2 regions of the Streptomyces sp. NPDC127595 genome follow, and region 2 is predicted to be linked to the other one. Evidence: predicted binding sites of a transcription regulator. Region 2 holds the regulator's gene; the other holds the start of a gene.
What was found. Region 2 encodes HrcA, which represses chaperone genes, less so after heat shock. Its sites were predicted from a motif close to TTNGCACTCNGNNNNNCNGAGTGCNAA; they were not measured.

Region 1 (4,190 bases), on a different contig from region 2:
CGCCCAGGCCATCGAGGCCGCCCGCGCCTTCGGCTTCACCACCCTCTCCTGCTCCTCCACCGGCAACCTCGCCGGCGCCGTGGGCGCCGCCGCGGCCCGCGCCGGCTTCCGCTCCTGCGTCTTCATCCCGCACGACCTGGAGCAGGGCAAGATCGTCATGGCCGCGGTGTACGGCGGCGAGCTCGTCGGTATCGAGGGCAACTACGACGACGTGAACCGTTTCTGCTCCGAGCTGATCGGCGACCCGGCCGGCGAGGGCTGGGGCTTCGTCAACGTCAATCTGCGGCCGTACTACGCGGAGGGCTCGAAGACCCTCGCGTACGAGATCTGCGAGCAGCTCGGCTGGCAGCTTCCCGACCAGCTGGTCGTGCCGATCGCCTCCGGCTCCCAGCTCACGAAGATCGACAAGGGGCTGCAGGAGCTGATCAAGCTCGGGCTCGTCGAGGACAAGCCGTACAAGATCTTCGGTGCCCAGGCCGAGGGCTGCTCGCCGGTGTCGGTGGCCTACAAGGCCGGCCACGACGTCGTACGGCCCCAGAAGCCGAACACCATCGCCAAGTCGCTCGCCATCGGCAACCCGGCCGACGGGCCGTACGTGCTCGACATCGCGCGGCGCACCGGCGGCGCGGTGGAGGACGTCAACGACGAGCAGATCGTCGACGCGATCAAGCTCCTCGCGCAGACGGAGGGCATCTTCGCCGAGACCGCGGGTGGCGTGACGGTGGGTGTGGCGAAGAAGCTGATCGAGAACGGTCTGCTGGATCCGACCCTCACCACCGTCGTCCTCAACACCGGCGACGGCCTCAAGACCCTGGACGCGGTGGCCTCGGACACCGGGCTCACCGCGACCATCCGCCCGAACCTGGACTCCTTCCGAGAGGCTGGCCTCGCGTCATGAGCGGTTGCGCTCCGCTGGGAGGCCGTATCAGCCGCGGGCCGGTGGGGGCTGGTCGCGCCCACCCGGCGGTAGCCGCAAATTCAACGCTGCCCCGCGCCCCCAAGCCCGTAACCCCGACCGGAGGTCAATCGTGAGCGTCAACGTCCGCATCCCCACCATCCTGCGCACCTACACCGGCGGCAAGGCCGAGGTGAGCGCCGAGGGCGGCACCCTCGGCGAGGTGATCGCCGACCTGGAGCAGAACCACACCGGCATCGCCGCGCGCGTCCTGGACGACCAGGGCAAGCTGCGCCGCTTCGTCAACGTGTACGTCAACGACGACGACGTCCGCTTCGAGCAGGGCCTGGAGACGGCGACGCCGGACGGCGCGGGCGTCTCGATCATCCCGGCCGTCGCCGGCGGCTGACCGTCATCCGCTGTCACTTACGGTGATTGCGATTACCTTGGGTAATGGCGGTCACCGAGAGTTCATTGAATTGCCCCCTCCGTGAGAGAAGCGGAGGGGGCAATTCTGTATGGTTGAGCGCGGTACAGTTGGGGAAGCTGCTTCGCTTTCGAGTTGGTTTCATGCCGGGCGCATATGAGTCCTTGCCCGCTGCGCGACAAGAAGTAGCCAAAGTGCCCCGTCTTTTTGAGCCGTTTATGGCATTTACGGGGCCCGACTTGCCCTGAATCTTTGTGAATTCTCCGCATATTCCCGATCGGTCGTGCTCAGAATTCTCGTCCGATTGACCTGTTGCAGAGGGCAGTTGGACAGATACATTCAGCCGCGGTCGACGCGTTCCGGCGCACACCCCCAATCCTTGGGGGGTGAGGTCTGACCCGGGCCCGCGAAGTGCGGTCCTGTGCAAGGGCCAGTAATAGGGGAGTTAGGCATGGCTCAGGGCACCGTCAAGTGGTTCAACGCGGAGAAGGGGTACGGCTTCATCGCGGTCGACGGTGGTGCGGATGTATTCGTCCACTACAGCGCGATTCAGATGGACGGCTACCGCACCCTTGAAGAGGGCCAGCGGGTCGAGTTCGAGATCTCGCAGGGCCAGAAGGGGCCGCAGGCGGACATGGTCCGGCTGGCGACCAGCTGAAGCACGCGCCGACTGATAGTTCTGTTCGACGTGACGAAGGGCTCGTATCCCCAGCAGGGGGTGCGGGCCCTTCGGTCTGCCCGACCGTCTGCCCGCGTGCCCCTCAGGCTGTCTTCGCGCCGTGCGCGCCCCCTGCTTCACCTGGGGATCTTCCGGAGCCGCTTGCACTCGGTAGGGGCGAGTGCTAATCATTGGCGTTAGCACTCTGAAGGTGAGAGTGACAACTATGGACCGGGTCAGTGAGGCCCGCAGGCCAGGTGGGGCAAGGAACCACAAGGCAGGCAGGCCGTCCGTCGCGGGCGCGGGCGCGGTCCGGAGCAATCCACCCCAGTCCGGGAGGACCACTTCACATGGCCAAGATCATCGCGTTCGACGAGGAGGCACGGCGCGGTCTCGAGCGCGGGATGAACCAGCTCGCCGACGCCGTCAAGGTCACCCTTGGCCCCAAGGGCCGCAACGTCGTCCTCGAGAAGAAGTGGGGCGCCCCCACGATCACCAACGATGGTGTTTCCATCGCCAAGGAGATCGAGCTCGAGGACCCGTACGAGAAGATCGGCGCTGAGCTGGTCAAGGAAGTCGCCAAGAAGACGGACGACGTCGCCGGCGACGGTACGACCACCGCGACCGTTCTGGCGCAGGCGCTGGTCCGCGAGGGCCTTCGCAACGTAGCCGCGGGTGCCAACCCGATGGCCCTCAAGCGTGGTATCGAGAAGGCCGTCGAGGCCGTCTCCGGTGCCCTGCTCGAGCAGGCCAAGGATGTCGAGACCAAGGAGCAGATCGCCTCCACGGCCTCCATCTCCGCCGCCGACACCCAGATCGGCGAGCTCATCGCCGAGGCGATGGACAAGGTCGGCAAGGAAGGCGTCATCACCGTCGAGGAGTCCCAGACCTTCGGTCTGGAGCTGGAGCTCACCGAGGGTATGCGCTTCGACAAGGGCTACATCTCGGCGTACTTCGCCACCGACATGGAGCGTATGGAGGCCGTCCTCGACGACCCCTACATCCTGATCGCCAACTCGAAGATCGCCAACGTCAAGGACCTGCTCCCGCTCCTGGAGAAGGTCATGCAGTCGGGCAAGCCGCTGCTGATCATCGCCGAGGACGTCGAGGGCGAGGCTCTGTCGACGCTGGTCGTCAACAAGATCCGTGGCACCTTCAAGTCCGTCGCCGTCAAGGCTCCGGGCTTCGGTGACCGCCGCAAGGCGATGCTCACCGACATCGCCGTCCTCACGGGTGGCGAGGTCATCTCCGAGGAGGTCGGCCTCAAGCTGGAGAACGCGACCGTCGACCTGCTCGGCCGCGCCCGCAAGGTCGTCATCACCAAGGACGAGACGACGATCGTCGACGGCTCCGGCTCTGCCGACCAGGTCGCCGGCCGGGTCAACCAGATCCGTGCCGAGATCGAGAACTCCGACTCGGACTACGACCGCGAGAAGCTCCAGGAGCGCCTGGCGAAGCTCGCGGGCGGCGTGGCCGTCATCAAGGCCGGTGCCGCCACCGAGGTCGAGCTCAAGGAGCGCAAGCACCGCATCGAGGACGCCGTTCGCAACGCGAAGGCGGCCGTCGAGGAGGGCATCGTCGCCGGTGGTGGCGTGGCCCTCATCCAGGCTTCCTCGGTCTTCGAGAAGCTGGAGCTCACGGGTGACGAGGCGACCGGCGCCAACGCCGTGCGGCTCGCCCTGGAGGCCCCGCTCAAGCAGATCGCCGTCAACGGCGGTCTCGAGGGTGGCGTCATCGTCGAGAAGGTGCGCAACCTGCCCGTCGGTCACGGCCTGAACGCCGCGACCGGTGAGTACGTCGACATGATCGCCGAAGGCATCATCGACCCGGCGAAGGTCACGCGCTCTGCCCTGCAGAATGCCGCGTCCATCGCCGCGCTGTTCCTCACCACCGAGGCCGTCATCGCCGACAAGCCGGAGAAGGCCGCTGCCGGCGGCGCTCCGGGCGGCATGCCGGGCGGTGACATGGACTTCTGATCGACCTCGGCTCCGGCCACGGTTGATCACCGTCCTTCGTACCGAGGGCGGCACCCCTTCTCCCAGGGGGTGCCGCCCTCGGGCGTTTTCGGGGTCGGGGTCGCCCCGTCAGGTGTCCTGGATCACGCGGCGGGTGTGCGGAGGCCGGAATGCCCTGACGGGTGAGGCCGTTGGAGTTCCTGACAGGAACTAATGCGCGTGCACATATCCATCACATGTACCTATGCATGAGCA
Region 2 (4,190 bases):
GGGGCGGCTCGTGATCCCGCGTAGCTGCTTGATCTCCTGGTACATGCCGTCGGCGGTCTTGTACCCGGCGGCGAGGAATCCGAGCGCGCCGGCCTCGGACACGGCGGCCGCGAGATGCGGAACGGATACTCCGCCCGCCATGGGGGCCTGCACGATCGGATGTGGGAAGAGATCGGTCAGTGCGGAGGACATGACGGCATGTTGTCACGTCCTCCGAACAAGTCCGAATCGAGTCATCCGCGTGGCATAGGCCACCCGCACCCTCCCTCCAGGGCCGGTCCGACCCTGGTCGAGAAGGCCCACTTCAGAGGCCCGGCGGACGGTCCTCAGCGGCCGTTGAACGCGTCCTTGAGCCGCGAGAAGAGCCCCTGCTGTCCCGGCTGGAACTGCCCGATGGGCCGCTCCTCGCCGCGCAGCACGGCCAGCTCGCGCAGCAGACGCTCCTGCTCGGCGTCCAGCTTCGACGGCGTCATCACCTCGACGTGCACGATGAGGTCACCGCGCCCGCCGCCCCGCAGATGCGTGATGCCGCGCCCGTGCAGCGGGACCGACTGCCCGGACTGCGTGCCGGGACGGATGTCGATCTCCTCCATGCCGTCGAGCGTCTCCAGCGGCACCTTGGTACCGAGGGCCGCCGCGGTCATCGGGATGGTGACCGTGCAGTGCAGGTCGTCGCCGCGCCGCTGGAAGGTGGCGTGCGGGAGCTCGTGGATCTCGACGTACAGGTCGCCGGCGGGGCCGCCGCCGGGGCCCACCTCGCCCTCGCCCGCGAGCTGGATCCGGGTGCCGTTGTCGACACCGGCCGGGATCTTGACGGTCAGCGTCCGACGTGACCGGACACGGCCGTCGCCCGCGCATTCCGGGCACGGGGTGGGGACGACGGTTCCGAAGCCCTGGCACTGCGGGCAGGGCCGCGAGGTCATGACCTGGCCGAGGAAGGACCGGGTGACCTGCGAGACCTCACCTCGACCGCGGCACATGTCACAGGTCTGCGCCGAGGTCCCCGGCGCCGCGCCCTCGCCGTTACAGGTGGCGCAGACGACGGCCGTGTCGACCTGGATGTCCTTCGTGGTACCGAAGGCCGCCTCGTCGAGCTCGATCTCCAGCCGGATCATGGCGTCCTGGCCACGGCGCGTACGCGACCGGGGGCCACGCTGCGACGCCGTACCGAAGAAGGCGTCCATGATGTCCGAGAAGTTCCCGAAGCCGCCGGCGCCGAAGCCACCGGGGCCGCCCGCGCCGCCCGCCTGGGACAGCGGGTCGCCGCCGAGGTCGTAGACCTGCTTCTTCTGCGGGTCCGACAACACCTCGTAGGCGGCGTTGATCTCCTTGAAGCGCTCCTGCGTCTTCGGATCGGGATTGACGTCCGGGTGCAGCTCGCGCGCGAGCCTCCTGAACGCCTTCTTGATCTCGTCCTGGGACGCGTCGCGGCGCACGCCGAGCACGGCGTAGTAGTCCGTGGCCACCCTAAGACTCCGCCAGGATCTGTCCGACGTACCGTGCCACCGCTCGTACCGCTCCCATCGTGCCGGGGTAATCCATGCGGGTCGGTCCGACCACGCCGAGTTTCGCTACTGCCTCGTCGCCCGAACCGTAGCCGACGGAGACGACGGACGTGGAGTTGAGTCCCTCATACGCGTTCTCGTGACCGATCCGTACGGTCATGCCCGAATCCCCGGCCTCACCAAGCAACTTGAGGAGCACGACCTGCTCCTCCAGCGCTTCGAGTACGGGCCGGATGGTGAGAGGGAAGTCATGTCCGAAGCGGGTGAGATTGGCGGTGCCGCCGATCATCAGCCGCTCCTCGGTCTGCTCGACGAGCGCTTCCAGCAGGGTGGAGAGCACCGTCGTGACCGTACCGCGGTCCTCCGCCTCGAAGGCGTCGGGCAGGTCCTGCACCAGTTGCGGAACGTCCGAAAACCGCCGCCCCGCGACCCGGCTGTTGAGCCGCGCGCGCAGATCCGCGAGAGACGTCTCCCCGAACGGCGCCGGGCAGTCGATCAAGCGCTGCTCGACCCGGCCGGTGTCCGTGATCAGGACGAGCATGACGCGGGCCGGAGCCAGCGACAGCAGCTCGACGTGCCGCACGGTCGACCGCGTGAGGGACGGGTACTGCACGACGGCGACCTGCCGCGTGAGCTGCGCGAGCAGCCGCACCGTACGCCCCACCACATCGTCGAGGTCGACGGCGCCGTCGAGGAAGTTCTGGATGGCCCGCCGCTCGGGCGCGGTCATCGGCTTGACGCCCGCGAGCTTGTCGACGAAGAGCCGGTAGCCCTTGTCGGTGGGGATGCGCCCGGCGCTGGTGTGCGGCTGGGCGATGTACCCCTCGTCCTCCAGGGCGGCCATGTCGTTGCGGACCGTCGCCGGGGAGACCCCCAGCCGGTGCCGCTCGGTGAGGGCCTTGGAGCCGACCGGCTCCTCCGTCCCCACGTAGTCCTGGACGATGGCGCGCAGCACTTCGAGCCTGCGTTCGCTGAGCATCGCGCACACCTCCAGATGTCGTCGCCATGGTCTCCCGGAATCTCCCCCTGGCACTCAGCGCGTGCGAGTGCCAGCGTTCCCCGGCCAGTGTACGGCGGGGAGGTACGCCCCCGGCAAGGGCGGGCCCCGCGCGGTCGTGCCGACAGCGTGCTCGCCGTTAGCGTCTGCCCATGAGCGTGACTTGGGAAGAGGCGGGGTGGGAGAGGCTCGCGCCGCGGGTCGGACGGCGGCGGCTTCCTGGCTGGGACTGCACGGTCGGGCTGGTGGTCGGCGAGGGAGCCGCCCTGCTGATCGACGCGGGGTCGAGCCTGCGGGAGGGCGCGCGGTTGCGTTCCGAGGCACGGAGGCTGCTCGGCGAGACCGGCGAGGACACGCGGCCGACTCCCGGGACGCGGAGGCCACCCGGCAGCGACCCCCGCGTGACGCATCTCGCGCTCACCCACGCACACTTCGACCACGTGTTCGGCGCGGCCGCCTTCGCGGGCGTGGAGGTGTTCGGGGCGGCCGGCCTGGACACCGTCCTGGCGCACGGCCGTGAGGAACTGCGCGTGGACGCCGTACGCAACGGCCTGGACCCGCTGGAGGCGGCCGAGGCCGCCGATCTGCTGGTCCGCCCCCGCCACCAGGTGTCCGGCGAGTGGACCCTGGACCTGGGCGGCGGCACCCAGGTCCTCCTCGCGAACGTCGGCCCCGGCCACACCGCCCACGACCTGGTGGTCCTGATCCCAGGATCGCCGTCACGGCCCGCCGTCGTCTTCTGCGGCGACCTGGTGGAGGAATCCGGCGAACCCCAGGCGGGCCCCGACGCCGCCCCCTCCAACTGGCCGGCCGCGCTGGACCGTCTGCTCGATCTGGGCGGGGAGGACTCGGTGTACGTACCCGGTCACGGAGCGGTGGTGAATGCGGCGTTTGTCCGGGCCCAACGGGACACGCTGGCGGGCCGTTTCGGCGTGTCGTAGGAGGCCGTACGACACGGGGGCCCGGCTTCTCCTATCGTCATCCGAATGCGCCAGTACTCTCCGGACCTGACCCCGCCGTGGAAGAAGCCCAAGCCCGTGCCGGAGGTCCCCGCGGACCCCGGGCTGGTGGTCGAGGAGCCCGGCACCGGCTTCTGCGGCGCGGTGATCCGCTGCGAGGCGGGCACGGTGACGCTGGAGGACCGCTTCGGCAAGCACCGGGTGTTCCCGCTGGAGCCGCGCGGTTTCCTCCTGGAGGGCAAGGTGGTGACGCTGGTCCGCCCGGCGGCGGGTGCGCCCGTACGTCCCTCCCGCACCGCCTCCGGTTCGGTCGCGGTGCCGGGCGCGCGGGCGCGGGTGGCGCGGGCCGGGCGGATCTATGTGGAGGGCCGGCATGACGCCGAGCTGGTCGAACGCGTCTGGGGCGACGACCTGCGCATCGAGGGCGTCGTCGTCGAGTACCTGGAGGGCATCGACGACCTGCCCGCGATCGTCGCCGACTTCGCCCCGGGCCCGGACGCCCGCCTCGGCGTCCTCGTCGACCACCTGGTCCCCGGCACCAAGGAATCCCGCATCGCCGACGCGGTCACCAGCGCCCACGCCCTGGTCGTCGGCCACCCCTACATCGACATCTGGGAGGCCGTGAAACCGTCCTCCGTCGGCATCCCTGCCTGGCCTCGCGTCCCCCACGGCCAGGACTGGAAAACCGGCGTCTGCCGCGCCCTTGGCTGGCCCGAGAACACCGGAGCG

Region 1: the regulator HrcA is predicted to act here: its motif matches at 2,142-2,168, upstream of groL (chaperonin GroEL).

The regions. Positions count from the first base shown of each region.
Region 1 covers NZ_JBHXWK010000006.1:407,030-411,219, reverse strand. The annotation lists gene thrC (threonine synthase) at 1-898, shown strand, start outside; gene ACFVKT_RS21760 (MoaD/ThiS family protein) at 1,029-1,304, shown strand; gene ACFVKT_RS21755 (cold-shock protein) at 1,774-1,980, shown strand; gene groL (chaperonin GroEL) at 2,331-3,956, shown strand.
Region 2 covers NZ_JBHXWK010000005.1:54,532-58,721, forward strand. The annotation lists gene ACFVKT_RS17300 (nitronate monooxygenase) at 1-192, opposite strand, end outside; gene dnaJ (molecular chaperone DnaJ) at 327-1,466, opposite strand; gene hrcA (heat-inducible transcriptional repressor HrcA) at 1,468-2,484, opposite strand; gene ACFVKT_RS17315 (MBL fold metallo-hydrolase) at 2,655-3,443, shown strand; gene ACFVKT_RS17320 (DUF3097 domain-containing protein) at 3,489-4,190, shown strand, end outside.